2 linked regions of the Runella sp. SP2 genome follow. The protein of the gene in region 1 binds, or shares a complex with, the protein of each later gene. Links are inferred from orthologs where the notes say so. Each region holds a gene or a part of one and is shown in the gene's direction. Other genes may lie near its edges.

The links.
Region 2: the proteins of pheT (region 1) and pheS are in contact, whole or in part, in a crystal structure (PDB 6P24), measured with the Escherichia coli proteins. The link is inferred for Runella sp. SP2 from one-to-one orthologs.

What each region holds. Positions count from the first base shown.
Region 1 is NZ_CP031030.1:5,609,723-5,618,745, reverse strand. What follows is about bases 3,400-6,491. They hold pheT (phenylalanine--tRNA ligase subunit beta), read left to right. Parts: upstream 3,400-3,776; coding sequence 3,777-6,206; downstream 6,207-6,491. Other genes in these bases: DTQ70_RS22665 (hypothetical protein), read left to right, coding at 6,225-6,491; DTQ70_RS22675 (ABC transporter permease), read left to right, coding at 3,400-3,622. In the rest of the region: DTQ70_RS22685 (two-component regulator propeller domain-containing protein), read left to right, coding at 1-234; DTQ70_RS22680 (winged helix-turn-helix domain-containing protein), read left to right, coding at 282-1,202; more of DTQ70_RS22675, read left to right, coding at 1,229-3,399; more of DTQ70_RS22665, read left to right, coding at 6,492-6,629; DTQ70_RS22660 (cell division protein ZapA), read left to right, coding at 6,640-6,942; rny (ribonuclease Y), read left to right, coding at 7,109-8,611; DTQ70_RS22650 (ABC transporter ATP-binding protein), read left to right, coding at 8,823-9,023.
Region 2 is NZ_CP031030.1:6,304,631-6,313,358, forward strand. Bases 1,832-4,628 are described here. They hold pheS (phenylalanine--tRNA ligase subunit alpha), read left to right. Parts: upstream 1,832-2,608; coding sequence 2,609-3,649; downstream 3,650-4,628. Other genes in these bases: DTQ70_RS25360 (amidohydrolase family protein), read left to right, coding at 1,832-2,562; DTQ70_RS25370 (NAD(P)H-quinone oxidoreductase), read right to left, coding at 3,717-4,628. Outside these bases: kduI (5-dehydro-4-deoxy-D-glucuronate isomerase), read left to right, coding at 1-254; hpf (ribosome hibernation-promoting factor, HPF/YfiA family), read left to right, coding at 441-815; more of DTQ70_RS25360, read left to right, coding at 952-1,831; more of DTQ70_RS25370, read right to left, coding at 4,629-4,691; DTQ70_RS25375 (bifunctional aldolase/short-chain dehydrogenase), read left to right, coding at 4,828-6,960; DTQ70_RS25380 (DUF6934 family protein), read right to left, coding at 7,180-7,626; DTQ70_RS25385 (TIM barrel protein), read left to right, coding at 7,652-8,728.

The sequences.
Region 1 (9,023 bases):
CAATCAGGTATTGTTTGGATTACCGCCCGAGGCAGCACGACGCGCTTTGACCCTTCTGTTTCCTTGTCGAATACTAAAGCATTTACCGTGTTTACAGTAGCAGACGGACTCACTTGCTGTGTTCAAAGTATGTATCAGGATAAATCAGGAAACATGTGGTGGGGTACGGGACAAGGGCTCTATCGTTTTGATGGCAAGCGCTTTTATCAAGTGAAAAAAAACGGCCCTTGGTAGTACGTTACTGATTGTAAGCTATTTCTACTAAATTTGATACAGAACTTATGGAAATCATGACGGGGAAATTGGCAATTGGGGCTTCATTGTTGGTCATCAGCTTGCTGTTTGGGCGGTTTGCTTGGTTTACTTCTGCCCCCGAATCGAGCACTTCGCAACGATTTGAGGAGAAAGTCAATCTGGCACTTCGCCGTACAGGACATCGCCTTTTATTGGCAAGTGGTGATTCTACGTCTCGCATTACTGCGGTCAAAAAAACAGCGGAAGGTACCTATGTATTACAACTAAGTAGGGCCTTCAATTACAGTCAGTTACCATCTTTGTTGCAAGAATCTTTTGACCTTCATGGCATCAAAATCAACTACGATGTAGCGGTCATCGACTGTAAAACCAATGAACTGCAACTAGGATATACCTTTTTAGATTATTCCAAAAGTAAAGAAGTGGCTTGCATTGGGCGTGAGCAACTTTTGGGATGCAATAATGTAAAAGTAACGTTTGCACTTTCTGCCAATTCTCCCTCCTCAACGAATCCCGTTTGGTGGACGTTAGGGCTAGGCTTGGTCTTGGTCGGCATTTCGTACGGGGTATGGTCGCGAAAAAAAATGACCACTGCGTCAGTCATTAAAACACTTCACGAACAGCCGATTGAAAAACCTGCACCTGCACGACTGACGTTTGGAGCATCGAGTATGGATTTAGAAAATCAAATGCTTTACATTGCTAACACACAACAAAGCCTGACCTACCGCGAGGCAAAATTGCTCCACTTGTTTGTGAAAAATCAGAATCAACTCCTTGAAAGAGAGTTTATTCTAAAATCGGTTTGGGAAGACGAGGGCATTATTGTGGGGCGCAGTATTGATGTTTTTGTCTCTCGCCTACGAAAATTACTCCAGGAGGACACTTCCCTAAAAATTGTGGCCGTTCACGGTGTTGGCTATCGCCTGGAAGTGGCTGCTTCTTAAAATACCCTGATAACCGTTTTTTTTCCATGCTACGCAATTACTTCAAAATCGCGCTGCGCCTCCTTTGGCACAATCGGCTGTATTCGGCCATCAATACCATTGGTTTGGCGTTTGGACTTAGCTGTGTGTTGTTGGCGATTTTATACATCCGAGATGAACATAGCTTTGATAATTTTCATCAAAAAAGCCCTCATTTATATCGAATTACGACAACGGCTGTTCAGAACAAAGGCGAAGATCCTCAAACCACGGGAGGAACGGGGCAAGTACAAGGCCCAGCTTTCAAAGCGTCCGTGCCCGAAATCGAAGACTATGTCAGAATCATGGGAGGGGCTATTTTTGGGGATATTCGCACCAACCGCAAAGCCCTGAAACTACAGTTGCTGTTTGTGGACAGTCATTTTTTTGATGTTTTTAGCTTTAAACTCCTTCACGGAAACCCCAAAACAGTGTTAAACGATGTGGGGTCGGTGGTGATTACCGAAAAAACAGCGCTGAAATTTTTCAATTCTACCAACGTCGTTGGCCAACTTTTACACATGGAAGCTGACCCTTCGGCCGACCGTTTGGGGAAACCGTTGGTGATTTCGGGTGTGGTGGAAAATCCTCCCAAAAATTCGTCCATTCAATTTGATGTGCTGCATCCGTTCAGCTTTATGGAATTGAGCTTTACGGATACCTATTGGCTAAATGCCTACCTCGGTACGTTTGTCGTGCTGAATCCCAAAGCCGACAAATCGTTGGTTTGTAAGAAATTCAACCAAGTTCATGCCCGACTCGCCAAAGAACAAATCAAAGAAAACGGCCACGATCCCCAGGTTACCTATGGGCTTCAACCTATTACTGATATTCATTTGTACCCACTTCAAACGGGCGGGGAAGGCGGCGCCATCAATTACAGCAATCCGCTCTATTCCTATATTTTTTTGGGGATAGCTTTGTTTATGCTGTTGATGGCAAGTATCAATTTTGTCAATATCAGCATTGCAAGTTCGCTCAAAAGGGCCAAAGAAGTGGGGATTCGCAAGGTAACAGGCAGCCGCCAAAGGCAAATTATTGTTCAATTTTTAGCCGAATCCGCCTTGCTGTGTGTGGCGGCGTTTTTTCTGGCTTTTGTGCTTATTTTGGTGCTGTTGCCTGTGTTCAATCAGTTGGCCAACAAGGAAATACTTCTCTCCGAAGTTTTTGAATGGAAACTCTTCTTTGTCTTCAGTGGGGTCTTGATGGTCAATATTTTGTTGGCGGGTTTGTACCCTGCTTTTGTGCTTTCCAAGTTCAATCCTACCGAAGTTTTATACCGAAAGCAAAAAGTATCGGGAAGTGGGTTTTTCGGAAAAAGCCTTGTGGTTCTTCAGTTTGCGTTAGCGGCTATTTTGCTCATTGCTTCCATTGTTTTTTACCAACAAATGAACTACGTGCGTACCAAAGATTTAGGTTATAATCCGTACCAAGTCATTCGGACGTACATCAGTGGTAACCGCGAAACCAAACCCTTGGCGGAGTTCATTCGAAACGAAGTAGCCAAAGAGCCATCCATTGTGCAAATTTCTTTTGGAGAAGAGCGAGGGGCTAATTATAAAGCCAAGGTGAATCAACGCACGGTAAAAAGTACGTATCAAAACATTGACCCGAATTACTTGGCAGTGTTGGGGATTCGTTTAAAAGAAGGGAGAACTATTTTAAATTCGAGTAAAGTAGAAGTGGTTGTGAATGAGTCGTTTGTGAGGGAGGCGGGTCTGACAAACCCCATTGGCGCTTTGGTGACTACGGAAGACTTTTTTCTGAAAACACCCGCGCGAATCGTGGGGGTAGTAAAAGATTTTCATTTTGGGTCATTGCGCGAACGAATCCCACCTTTGGTAATGGCTACCAACGACGTGTATTATGGTGGTATTTGGCTTAAAATTGACAAAAATCGACAGCAAGAAGCCCTCACGGCCTTTGAACGTATTTATCGAAAAGCCCTGCCTAACGCCGTGTATGCCTATAATTTTATGGATGAACTCAACAACCGGGATTATCTTCAGGAACAGCGTTGGCAGAAAATCATTGGCTTCGCTACCTTGCTTTCAATCATTCTTTGCGGCATGGGTTTGTTTGGATTGACGCACTTGGCCATTCAGCAACGTACCAAAGAGATAGGAATTCGTAAAGTAGTGGGCGCTTCGGTACCTAGTATTGTGGTCTTATTTTCCAATTCTTTTTTAAAGTTGGTCTTAATATCTGTGGTGGTAGCTTCGCCGATTGCGTATTATTTTATGGAGCAATGGTTGCAGGGTTTTGCCTATCGGATAGAGGTTTCGTGGCCTATTTTTGGTTATACCGCCCTACTGATGCTTTTTATTTCCTGTCTCACCATCAGTTATCAAGCCATCAAAGCGGCGCTGAGAAATCCCGTTGATTCGCTGCGGTCAGAGTAATACAGCGCCTTTGGCCACAACAACCCACTTTATAAAGTCATAAATTTCCCTAAAAACCCCTAATTTTGCGTTACAAATAAAGCCCCTCACCCCAAAGGGGGATTTGTACGTACCATAAAAGAGCTTCCCATTGGGGCAGGGGGCTGGGTAATCTATGAAAATTTCTTACAATTGGCTTAAACAACTCATTGATATTCAGGAGTCTCCCGAAGAAGTTGGTAAATTATTGACCGCAACGGGCTTGGAAGTAGAAGGAATCGACCCCGTCGAACGTGTCAAAGGCGGATTGGAAGGAATCGTGGTAGGAGAAGTTCTCACCTGCGAGCCGTTTACTGTCAAAGAAAAAACATTACACCTCACCACCGTTGATACTGGCGCAGGCGAACCAAGCACGATTGTCTGCGGAGCTGCCAACGTGGCGGCGGGACAAAAAGTGATTGTCGCTACCGTCGGGGCAACCATTTATCCTACCGAAGGCGAGCCGTTTACGATTGGAAAACGTAAAGTTTACGGCCAGCCGTCGGAAGGGATGATTTGTGCCGAAGACGAAATCGGTATCGGTCATTCTCACGCGGGTATCATGGTGCTAGACACCGATTTGCCCAACGGAACTCCTGCTGCGCAGTATTTTGGCGTATTGCCCGACTACGTGATTGAAATTGGTCTCACTCCTAACCGTGCCGACGCGGCGTCGCACCTTGGTGTTGCTCGCGACTTGAAAGCTGTTTGGGGACGTGAGTTAACCAAACCATCGGTGGAAGCATTCGACCAGTTGCCCATTACCAATCTTCCGTCACCCATTGAAGTAACCGTCGAAAATACCGAAGCTGCGCCACGTTATGCGGGTGTTTGCTTGGCAGGATTGACCGTGGGTGAGTCGCCCGAGTGGCTCAAAGAAAAGTTGCAAGCGGTGGGCGTACGTTCGATTAACAACATCGTGGACATCACCAACTTCATTTGCCACGAATTAGGACAGCCACTACACGCCTTTGATGCGTCGAAAATCACGGGCAATAAAGTCATCGTGAAAAATCTACCCGAAGGAACTCCTTTTGTGACCCTCGACGGCATAGAACGCAAGCTGTCTGAGCGTGACTTGATGATTTGCAACGCCGAAGAACCCATGTGTATCGGTGGTGTTTTTGGGGGAACCAAGTCAGGGGTGACCGAAAATACAACCGCGATTTTCTTAGAATCTGCTTATTTTTCTCCAGCGTCGATTCGTAAAACGGGTACTTTCCATACCCTCAAAACCGATGCGTCTTTCCGTTTTGAGCGTGGAACCGACCCTAACATGCCCATTTATGCCCTCAAACGGGCGGCATTGCTGATACTGGAAGTAGCAGGTGGACACATTGCGTCGGAAGTGGTGGATATTTATCCTAACCCGATTCCGAACCACGAGGTAGCCGTAAAATACCGCAACATTGACCGCTTGATTGGAAAATCGCTTGATCGCGACTTGATTAAGCAGATTTTGACAAGCCTCGACATCGAAATCCAAAACGAAACGCCCGAAGGTTTCTTGGCATCGGTAGCGCCTTACCGCGTTGATGTGACACGTGAGGCAGACATTGTGGAAGAAATTTTGCGGATTTATGGGTTCGATAACATCGAGTTGTCGGAACACTTGTCGGCCAACTTCCTCTCGGGCTTCCCGTTGGTGGATCCCGACAAACAAAAATTACGCATTGCCAATATCTTAGCAGGAAATGGCTTCAACGAAACCATGACCAATTCGCTCACCAAACCAGCCTACAACGAAGCCGTGCGGGCAAGTTTGGTTGGGGAAGATGTGGTCATGCTCAACCCATTGAGCGAAGATTTGTCGGTGATGCGTCAGACAATGTTATTCTCAGGGTTAGAGACGTTGGCCTACAACCTCAACCGCCGTCAGCGCGACCTTAAGATTTGTGAATTTGGAAAAACCTACCACAAAGTAGAAGGCAAATACAAAGACGTTGCCCACCTTGTGTTGTTGATGGCAGGACACCAACAAGCAGAAAGTTGGGTCGCTAAAGACCAAAAGCTGGCGTTCCACGATTTAGCCTCTATGGTACATTTGGTGCTCAGCGCTTTCCGAGTGCAAGGAGTTGAAAAACAAGAGATTCAGGATAAAACGGTTTTTGAATACGGCCTTACTTATACCGTAAAGAAAAAAGCAGTGGTGAGCTTTGGACAAGTAAAAGGCAAACACACCAAAATGCTCGACATCAAGCAGCCTGTGTTTTATGCTGACTTCGACTGGGCGTATTTGTTGAAACAATACCAAGACAAAGTTCGCTTTACAGAGGTTTCAAAATATCCCGAAGTACGCCGCGACTTGTCGCTGGTGTTGGATAAGACGGTGAGTTTTGAACAGATTCGTCAGTTGGCTCAAAAATATGAACGCAATTTGTTGACGAACGTGAACGTTTTTGACGTGTATGAAGGTGAAAATATCGGGGCGGATAAGAAATCGTACTCGGTGAGCTTCACCCTTCAAGACACGGAACAGACACTCACCGACAAGGTGATTGACAAAACGATGCAAAAGCTTATGATGGCTTTTGAGAAAGAGTTGGGAGCAGTGATTCGTAAATAGTACTAAGCGATGCCAGACTTGGAACGGAAACTTGTAACGTATGGCAATAGCGATGTGCTGGAACGACTCAATACGCAGTTTCGCCAGATAGAACAGCGTATCAATACGTTGCAAGTTACTTTACAGTTTGAAAAAGTGACGCACGACGAGCTAAAAATGCGTTTTGAACAGCTCGAAAAGGCGCACGAAAAACAAAGTGAAGAACTAAAAGAAACCCGACAACAGTTAAGAGCATTAAAAACAGAAAACAAACAATTGCGAGAAAAAGAAGTTTCTTTGAAGGAAAAGTTAAATAATTTCAAACAATTGTCTATAATTGTAAAAAACCCGAAAAACGCCAACGCGATAACGGAACTGAATAGCAAATTGGACGATTACATTCGATACATAGAGGAAACGATAACGCTGTTACGAACTATTTGATTTGACACCAATGGAATCCAAAAAAAGACGGCCTCCTATCAATATCACAATTGGTAACAAATCGTTTGAACTTCGTACAAGCTCTGAGTTTGAGGAAGAATTGATACGGAAAGCCGCCAAACTGGTGACAGAGCAAATAGAATATCGAATGACAAATAAAAAAGGAGAAGTAAATTTAGAAGAAATACTGTCGATGGTCTGCCTTGATGCTACGGTAGCACGCTTAAAAGGCGACTATGATTTGAGGATATTGAAAGAAGATGTCTTCAAGAATTTAGACACGATACAAAATAACTTCCAATCGACAACATAGCCCTAAAGCCAGCTTTTTTGTCGAAATCGTTCTTGAACCAATCAGTCTTGCTTCGTTCGTTGATGGGCGTTGGGAATATGTTAAACCAACAAACACACAGCACAAAAAAATGGATCCAATATTATTGCTTGATGCTGCCATCTCAGCAGCCGTCGGAGCAGCTATCATGTATTTTGCCATCAAAAAAGCCAATAAAAAGATGGAAGATGATGCTCAACAGCGCGCCGCTGAGATCATCAAAAATGCAGAAATTTCGGCCGAAAATATAAAGAAAGACCGTATCCTTGAGGCCAAAGAAAAATACCTCAAGTTGAAAAGTGAGTTTGAGGAAGATTCAAACAAGAAGAAACAGATTATTCTTCAGAACGAGCAGAAAATCAAGCAGCGTGAGCAGCAACTCAATCAGATGACGGAACAGAACAAACGTCGTGAAAATGAGTTGGAAGGTCTTCGTAAAAATCTCGAACAACAAACGGAAGTAGCGACCAAACGCCGCGAAGAAGCCGAAAAAATGCACCGCTCGCAGGTGGAGCAATTGGAGCGCATCGCTAACCTTACGGCCGAACAAGCAAAACAGCAATTGGTAGAAGCGATTCAGGCAGATGCCCAAACGCAGGCGTCGGCGTTTATCAAAAATACCATCGACGAGGCAAAACTTACCGCTACCAAAGAAGCTAAGAAAATTGTTATCGAGACGATTCAGCGCACAGCTTCTGAACATGCCATCGAAAATACAGTTTCGGTATTCAACATCGAAAGCGACGACGTGAAAGGTAAAATCATCGGTCGCGAAGGTCGTAACATCCGCGCACTCGAAGCCGCTACGGGTTGCGAAATTATCGTGGACGATACGCCAGAGGCCATCGTTATCTCGGGTTTTGACCCTGTTCGCCGTGAAATCGCTCGCTTGTCGTTGCACCGTTTGGTACAAGATGGCCGTATTCACCCCGCGCGTATCGAAGAAGTGGTATCTAAAACCAAGAAAAACATCGAAGACGAAATCGTCGAAATTGGCGAGCGTACCGTCATCGAATTGGGGGTACACGGCTTGCACCCTGAATTGGTGAAAATGGTAGGTCGGATGCGTTTCCGTTCGTCGTACGGTCAAAACTTGCTCCAGCACTCTCGCGAAGTGGCGCGTCTTTGCGCAGCCATGGCGGCCGAGTTGGGGCTCAATGCCAAATTGGCTAAACGTGCGGGTCTTCTACACGACATTGGAAAGGTTTGGCCCGAAGAATCAGAATTGCCACACGCAATTTTGGGGATGGAATTGGCGAAGAAATACAAAGAAAATCCAGAAGTTTGCAATGCCATCGGTGCCCACCACGACGAAATTGAAATGACAAGCATGATGTCGCCGATTATTCAGGTGTGTGATGCTATCTCAGGTTCTCGCCCAGGCGCTCGCCGTGAAATGATGGAATCGTACATCCAACGTTTGAAAGACCTCGAAAACTTAGCAACTAGCTTCCCAGGTGTGGACAAATGTTACGCCATTCAAGCGGGTCGTGAGTTGCGCGTGATTGTCAATTCAGATACTGTAAACGACGAAACGGCCAGCAAGCTTTCGTTTGATATTTCACAAAAAATTGAGAAAGAAATGCAGTACCCTGGCCAGATTAAAGTGACCGTTATCCGCGAGATGCGCTCGGTCGCTTACGCTAAATAAGTAAGCAAAAGGCAAATTGGCAAAGAGCAAATGCGCTTTGCCTACGCCTAAAAAAGCTATATTTCCTTCGTCCGAAGACGTACAAATGTTGTCCGTTTTCGGACGTTTTTTATTTTTGTGGTGAGCCTTTATGCTTGGTAATCAGTAAAATAGCATACTGGCACAACTCGTGTAATTAGTACAAACTATACATTATACAACAGCACAATTCATGATTCAGCTCAAAGGTATTTCTAAGTATTATCCCGCAGGATTTGGGAAAACGTACGTACTACGAAACATCAATTTAGACATAAATGAAGGAGAGTTTGTGTCCATCATGGGTCCGTCAGGCTCAGGAAAGTCCACTCTTTTGCACATTTTAGGGTTGTTAGAAGAACCATCCGAAGGCGAATATTTCTTCTTTGACGAA
Region 2 (8,728 bases), 690 kb from region 1 along the record:
CGCACGTCCACGACCGTCGTACCGAAATCTACGTTTACTTTGATTTAGATGACGCCCACCGCGTTTTCCATTTTATGGGTGAACCCACCGAGACACGTCACCTGTTAGTGGCCAACGAACAAGCCATCATTTCACCTCCTTGGTCGATTCACGCGGGAGCTGGCACAACGAGTTATTCTTTCTTGTGGGCAATGGCTGGCGAGAACTATGTCTATACCGATATGGACACATTGGCCTTGAGCGAGTTGAAATAAAATTTCAAAAAAAGTAGCCGTAGTCCTTGATTTTCTCAAAATAAATACACAGTTTAGACTCACAATCGTAAGAGGTGGACCGAAGTCCTGAAAATAGCGGTCTGCTTATGACAGACCGCTATTTTTTACCCTTTTCAAATCCACAAATGCGGTTGCAAATGATTGTTAAACTTAAAGCGTAAAATTATGAGACTGCAAATGCACGCTATCCACTTCGACGCAGATCCAAAACTGCTCGAATTCATCCAGAAAAAACTTGAAAAACTCGAAACGTTTTATGACCGAATAACAGGAGGAGAAGTGTATCTCCGATTAGATAAAAGCGAAAGCAGTAAAATCAAAGATAAAATCCTAGAAGTAAAAATTAAGGTTCCCAACGGTGAGCTATTTGTCAAAGAGAAAGGCAAGTCATTTGAAGAAGCCACTGACCTTGCCTTGGAAGCTCTCAAAAGCCAAATCAAGAAGTTCAAATCGAAACGCCAAGAGGTAGAAAATAAAACCATCAAAGATGTCCAAAGCGGCACTGAGGTAGAAGAAGAGGTAGAAATCGACGAAGTATAAGTCAGATTTCCAAAAAAAGAGCGAGGACTGCATCCTCGCTCTTTTTTGTTGCCTAAAATTCAGTCGTTGTTTATTCGTTATTCGCTCTTCAATTCTGTACATTTGAGTTTTACTCATCAACCCTTTTGAACACTACATGAAAAGTAAACTTCTCCTAACCTCACTCCTTTGCTTTCATGCGTTTGGGCTCTTGGCTCAAGTCCAAAAAGCCCCCAACCGCGCCGAAGGCGATGGGCCTCACAAACGCCTTATCATTCGGGGCGTCACCATCATCAATAGCACAGGTTCGCCTCCAATTGGCCCCATGGATATTTTGGTTGAAAACAACCGAATTGCCCAAATTCGCCAAGCAGGTTACCCTGGTATGCCCGCCCAAGACGGTATCAAAGCAACCTCCACCGATAAAGAACTGAACTGCCGTGGGATGTACCTTATGCCAGGGTTTGTGGATATGCACGGACACATCGGTGGCGTGCAGCAAGGTGCCAACGCCGAATACGTATTTAAACTTTGGATGGCCCACGGTGTCACTACCGTCCGCGACCCATCGTGCGGGAATGGGCTCGACTGGGTCCTTGACCAAAAAGAAAAAAGCAACAAAAACTTGATTACTGCCCCGCGCATCAAGGCTTACACGGTGTTTGGGCAAGGGGCGAAAGATTTTATCACCACTCCCGAGCAAGCCCGCGAATGGGTACGCCAAAACGCCCAGAAGGGTGCCGATGGTATCAAGTTTTTCGGAGCCGAACCCGATGTATTCAAGGCGGCGTTGGAAGAAAACAAAAAACTCGGCCTTGGTTCGGCTTGCCACCACGCCCAAACCGAAGTAGCACGCATGAATGTACTGGCGACTGCCAAAGCGGGGCTGACCAGCATGGAGCACTGGTACGGGCTACCCGAAGCCCTTTTTGACGATAAAACCGTCCAAAATTATCCGTCCGACTACAATTACAACAACGAGCAAAATCGCTTTGAAGAAGCAGGAAAATTGTGGAAGCAAGCCGCTAAACCTGGTTCAGAACGCTGGAATTACGTGATGGAAGAATTGTTGAAGCTAGATTTTACCCTCGACCCTACCTTCAACATCTACGAAGCCAACCGCGAACTAATGCTCGCCCGCCGTGCCGAGTGGCACGACGAATATACCCTGCCGTCGCTTTGGCGGTTTTATGGCCCAAGCCGAATTTCTCACGGGTCGTATTGGCACAATTGGGGAACAGAACAAGAAGTGGCGTGGAAAGAAAACTATCGGTTGTGGATGGCGTTTATCAACGAATACAAAAACCGAGGTGGTCGCGTCACGACGGGCTCTGATTCGGGCTTTATTTACCAATTGTACGGTTTTGCGTACATACGCGAGCTGGAATTGCTGCGCGAAGCAGGTTTCCACCCAATGGAAGTCGTGCGGGCGGCCACCATCAAAGGGGCAGAAGCATTGGGAATGGCCAAAGAAATTGGCTCGGTTGAAATTGGGAAATTGGCCGACTTTGTCATTACCGAAGAAAATCCGCTTGCCAACTTGAAAGTCCTTTATGGCACAGGAGCGATTCGTCTGAACGACAAAAACGAGGTGGTCCGCGCGGGTGGCGTCAAATATACCGTCAAAGATGGCATTGTTTATGATGCAAAAAAGCTTTTAGCCGACGTTCGTAAGATTGTGGCTGATGCTAAAAAAGAGGAGAATTTTGAAATCACCCAGCCTGGTATTCCCCAAAAAGCAGGCAAAGTGTCGGGTAGCAATAAATAGGGAAGAATGTTTAACTTTGCACCTATTAAAGTCACCAATCACCCCCATGCTAACAGAACGCGTCAAAGAGATATATCAAGAAATTGAGCAGTTTGAAGTTGCTACCAAAGAGCAGTTAGAACAATACCGCCAACGATTTGTAGGAAGAAAAGGAGCCGTGGAAGCCTTGTTTGAAGGACTCAAAGACATCCCAAAAGAAGCCCGTCGTGCGGTAGGACAAGAACTGAATGCCCTCAAAAACTTTGCTACTGACCGTTTTACGGCCATTCAAGCAGAATTCGAGTCTAACGACGGTGGCAATGCTGGCCCAGCCATTGATTTAACCCTGCCCGTTGCGGCAAACCAACTAGGCAGCATTCACCCGCTGACGTTGGCACGCGCCAAAATCATCGAGATTTTTGAACGCATGGGCTTTAGCGTAGCCGACGGCCCCGAAATCGAATCAGACTGGTACAACTTCACCGCGTTGAATTTTCCCGAAAATCACCCTGCCCGAGAAATGCAGGATACGTTTTTTGTGGCCAAAAACGCCGAAGACCCTACCCAAGATATGCTGTTGCGTACGCACACCTCCAACGTCCAAATTCGGATGATGGAGCGCCAAAAGCCGCCTATTCGCGCCATTATGCCTGGGCGGGTATATCGCAACGAAGCCATTTCGGCCCGCGCTCACTGCTTCTTCCACCAAGTAGAAGGGCTTTACATTGACAAAAACGTAAGTTTCAAAGACTTAAAAGATACCCTCTACCACTTCTCAAAAGAGATGTTTGACAAAGACGTGAAGATTCGTCTGCGTCCTTCGTTTTTTCCTTTTACCGAACCTAGCGCCGAAATCGACATTTGGTTAGGAACTGACACCGAAGAAACGTATCGACTCTCGAAAGGAACGGGTTGGGTAGAAATTGCGGGAAGTGGCATGGTTGACCCGAACGTGTTGGCCAACTGCGGCATCGACCCCGAAGAATATACAGGTTTTGCGTTTGGGATGGGCGTTGAGCGCATTGCCCAGCTCCGTTACGGCGTTCGCGACCTTCGTCTTTATTCCGAAAATGACGTTCGTTTTTTGCGTCAATTTGAAGGAGTTTAGGAGAAAAAATAGTGTTAGTTCGGTCGGGTTGTGAGCAACCCTCAGCACAAAGCGTGGGTCGGGTTGCTCACAACCCGACCGATAGCACTATCTTCCCAATGTGCTCGCTGCTTTCCATCAGACGATGCGCCTCAGCGGCTTCTTCCAAGGGAAACGTTTTATACAAAATAGGTTCAAAAGTACCTGCTTCTATCAACGGCCATACTTGTTTTTCCACCTCGGCGGCCAACTGCGCCTTAAACGCATCGTCGCGCGGGGCAAGCATACTTCCTGTAATCGTGATTCGCTTGCTCATTACTTCCAAAATATTGAATTGAGATTGCGCTCCTCCTAAACTCGCGATAAAACCCAAACGGCCATCAGGACGCAGCAGACGGATGTTTTTTGCGGTATAATCTCCCCCAACGTAGTCCAAAATCACGTCCATTCCGTAGGGCTTTAATTCTTCCAAAAAATCTTGTGTTTTATAATTGACACAACGAACGGCGCCAAGTTCTTCGCAGAAACGGCACTTTTGGTCGCTGCCCGCTGTCGCAAACGCTTGCACGCCAAACGCCTTTGCCAACTGAATCGCCGTGACACCAATGCCACTCGTTCCGCCGTGTACCAAAAAATTTTCGCCAGTTTTCAACTGCATTCGTTGAAACACGTTGCTCCAAACCGTCATTATCGTTTCGGGCAAGCACGCAGCTTTTTCAAACGACATACCCGTTGGAACAGGCAAACAATGGTCTGCTTCGGCCAAGGCGTACTCGGCATATCCGCCATTTTTAATGAGCGCACACACCTTATCGCCGACTTTCCAACGCGACACATTTTCGCCAATTTCGGCGATGATTCCCGCAACTTCAAGCCCCAATGGCTCGGTAGGCGGCTGCGACGAAATCCCGTAACGACCTTGACGCATCAAAATATCGGCACGATTTATGCCCGCCGCATAAACGCGGATAAGCACCTTTGTACCAGTAGAAATAGGGACAGAACGGTCTTCTAAAGACAAAACCTCAGGTCCTCCAGTTTGGGTAACTATCATTGCTTTCATGGTCGTAAAAATAAAAGATAAGAAAATATAAAAATAGTCCATGAAGGTACATGACACTATCCCAAGAAACGTCACCTAAATTTGTACTATCAATCTCAGAACAGGTACTATACTATTCATAATCGCACAAAACACCATGTCAGCGACTACCACGCAATTCAAACATGTGAGCTATCTTTGGGACGAAGCCAAAGCCGCCGAACTCGCGGGCGACGAAGTAGCTCTTTTTATTTATCGTTCCAACATTCTGGGCGCCGATCTTCGTTTGACCAACTACGGAGGCGGTAACACGTCCGTTAAAATTACGGATAAAGACCCACTTACTGGCAAAGATGTCGAAGTAATGTGGATAAAAGGCTCAGGCGGAGACATTGGTACGCTCAAAAAATCAGGATGTGCGGCATTGTACATGGAGCGCCTACGAAACCTCGAAAACGTCTATCGTGGTGTGGAGTTTGAAGATGAAATGGTAGAATTGTTCAACCACTGTATCTTTGATCTCGCCTCAAAAGCACCATCTATTGATACTCCTCTCCACGGATTTTTACCCTTTGCGCACATCGACCACCTTCACCCAGATGCCGCCATTGCCATTGCCGCAGCCAAAGACGGGAAGAAAATCACCGAAGAATTGTTTGGTGGTGAAGTAGGTTGGGTAGGTTGGCAACGCCCAGGGTTTGAGCTTGGTCTTCAGCTCCGCGCTTGTTTGGAAGAGGCCGCTTCTCGCGGTGTCAAATTGCGTGGTATCATGCTTGGTTCACACGGGTTGTTTACGTGGGGTGACACTGCCTACGAAAGCTACCTCAATACCCTCGAAGTCATCGAAAAATGTGCCGAATACTTAGAAGCAAATTACGGTAAGACTCGTCCCGTATTTGGAGGGCCCAAAATCGAGAGCCTTCCTGTAGAAACACGCACAAAACAAGCGTCAAAATTAGCACCTATTTTGCGTGGTTTCTGCTCGTCGTACCGCACGATGGTCGGCCATTTTACCGACGATGCGCGCGTACTGGAGTTTATAAACTCAAATGATTTGGACAAACTAGCTCCCCTCGGAACTTCTTGCCCCGACCACTTCCTCCGCACAAAAATCTCTCCGTTGGTACTTGAGCTTGCTCCCGACGAAGACCTATCGGACGTAGCAGCTATCAAAGCGAAATTAACACCTGCGTTTGAAGCCTACCGTGCGATGTACTCCGAATATTACGAAGCTTGTAAGCACCCTAATAGCCCTGCCATGCGCGACCCTAATCCTGTCGTTATTTTGTATCCAGGGGTCGGAATGTTTACCTTCTCAAAAGATAAAACGACGGCCCGTTTGGCGTCGGAGTATTACATCAATGCCGTCAACGTAATGAAGGGCGCGGAAGCGGTATCTGAATATACGGCATTGCCCCGTCAAGAAGCGTTTAATATCGAGTATTGGTTGCTCGAAGAGGCCAAACTTCAACGAATGCCCAAACCCAAAGCCTTGTCAGGGCGAGTAGCACTCGTAACGGGAAGCGCAGGGGGAATTGGTAAAGCTATTGCGAAAAAGTTTGCCGAAGAAGGCGCAGTGGTTGTTCTTAATGACATCAACGAAGAACGTCTTGCGGGAGCAAAAGACGAATTTGTGAAGAAATTTGGCAGAGATTCAGTAGCTACCACGCTTCTCAACGTAACCGATGCTGCTAGCATTGTGGATGCGATGGATGCCGCAGCGCTTGCGTTTGGTGGCGTCGATATTATCGTCAACAACGCAGGTATCAGTATTTCAAAACCCATCCAAGACCATACTCTTCAAGATTGGGATCGCTTGTACGACATCCTCGTCAAAGGGCAGTTCCTTGTGACTCAAGCAGGGGTAGAAGTAATGCGCAAGCAAGGTTTTGGGGGTGATGTCATCAATATTGTGAGTAAAAATGCCCTTGTTTCTGGGCCAAACAACGCAGGTTATGGTTCGGCTAAAGCAGCTCAGTTGCACTTGAGCCGCTTGAATGCAGCCGAATTGGGCGGCGATAAAATTCGCGTTAATACTGTCAATCCAGACGCCGTTATCGCTGACTCAAACATTTGGGCAGGTGGCTGGGCCGAAGGACGCGCCAAAGCCTACGGCATTACGATTGAAGAGCTTCCTGCTTATTATGCCAAACGTACGCTTCTCAACGAAGCCATTCTACCCGACGATATCGCCAATGCGTGCTTCGCATTCGTAGGAGGCTTACTCAGCAAGTCAACGGGCAACGTTTTGAACGTTGATGGCGGAGTAGCCATGGCGTTTGTTCGCTAAAAAAGATTGTTTTTTCATCATAGGTTAGTTTAATACTCGAATCTAACGCCTGAATTCAGGCGTTAGATTTTACCTACGAAGCTCATTTTTTAGTAAGAGGTAGTTGTACTTTTTTTAAAATGTTAGCCATTTTATCTATTTGCTCTTTAATCTCAGGACTTTTCAAATTGATATATGGCATCGTTTTTTCAGAGTACGTTGATACTGCTTTTTTGGTTTTCATGATTTTTGAGTTATTAAATATCCGACATAGTTGCCCTTACTGTTAAAACTTTCAAGTATCCCGTTTTCAGTAATTCCGACTACGTCATAATAGAGATTGGTTTCTTTTAAAAATTGCGTAATTGCGGCACGATATAACCTCGTTCTGCTAGAAGTGCTTCCTGTAAATGCTACAGTAGCCATAGGATAATGCTCGAAAAAAGTAGATAACGTATCAACTACAGTAGTTAAAACTTGTTTCATGTCATTATTATTACTAGCTGATAGAATATCAATGTCGCCATTTTCTTTTAAGTCGCCAAAAATCAATTGATATAAATCTGGATTATCATCCGACAAAATATACGCGACTGCCTTGCGAATAATTCTTTCCTGACTGATACTTTCAAAAACAAATTGCAAATTATCAGAAGAGGATTGAAGCTGGTAAATAGGTTTGTCCATTAACAAAGATAACTAAAGTTCAATTATGCAACTCGAAAAGTATAAAATACAACAGCATAACGATGACCTACTTACGGGACATCAACGCCGTTTGAGCTTCGCTGTTTCAGAAATTGAAAATGCCGAAGCCATCATTCAAAAATTGGTTGATTTTCAAATTGCCATTCCTTCGTGGGCACTTGGAACGGGTGGAACGCGCTTTGGCCGTTTTGCGGGCGGTGGCGAACCTCGTAGCCTTGAAGAAAAAATTGAAGACGTAGGTCTATTACACGCCTTGAATCAAGCATCGGGCGCAATCTCCCTTCACATTCCATGGGATATTCCAAAAGATGCCAAAGCGATTAAAGCATTGGCAGCTCAACACGGTTTGAAATTTGACGCCGTTAACTCCAATACCTTCCAAGACCAAGCCGACCAAGCGTTAAGTTATAAGTTTGGTTCGTTACAAAACGTTGACAAAGGCGTTCGTAAACAAGCCATTGAACATAATATTGAAGTGATTAAGCACGGTATCGAGCTTGGTTCGGAATCGTTGACGGTTTGGCTTTCAGACGGTTCGTGTTTCCCAGGCCAACTCAATTTCCGTAGAGCTTACCAAAATACCCTCGAAAGTCTTCACGAAATTTATGCGGCCATGCCCGAAAATTGGAAGATGTTCTTGGAATACAAAGCCTACGAACCTAACTTCTATTCGACTACGGTAGCCGACTGGGGACAGTCCTACTCTTACGTGAAGAAACTTGGAGAGCGCGCTTATACGCTTGTCGATTTGGGACACCATCTACCTAATGCCAACATTGAGCAAATCGTAGCCTTGTTGTTGATGGAAGAAAAACTTGGTGGTTTCCACTTCAACGACTCAAAATACGGCGATGATGACCTCACTGCAGGTGCCATGAAGCCTTACCAATTGTTCCTTATCTTCAATGAACTAGTCGATGGAATGGACGCTCGTGGCATGAATCACGCTACTGATTTGGGCTGGATGATTGATGCCTCTCACAATGTCAAAGACCCACTAGAAGACTTACTACAATCTGTAGAAGGAATTATGATGGCTTATGCCCAGGCACTTTCGGTCGATAGAAAAGCCCTCGAAGAA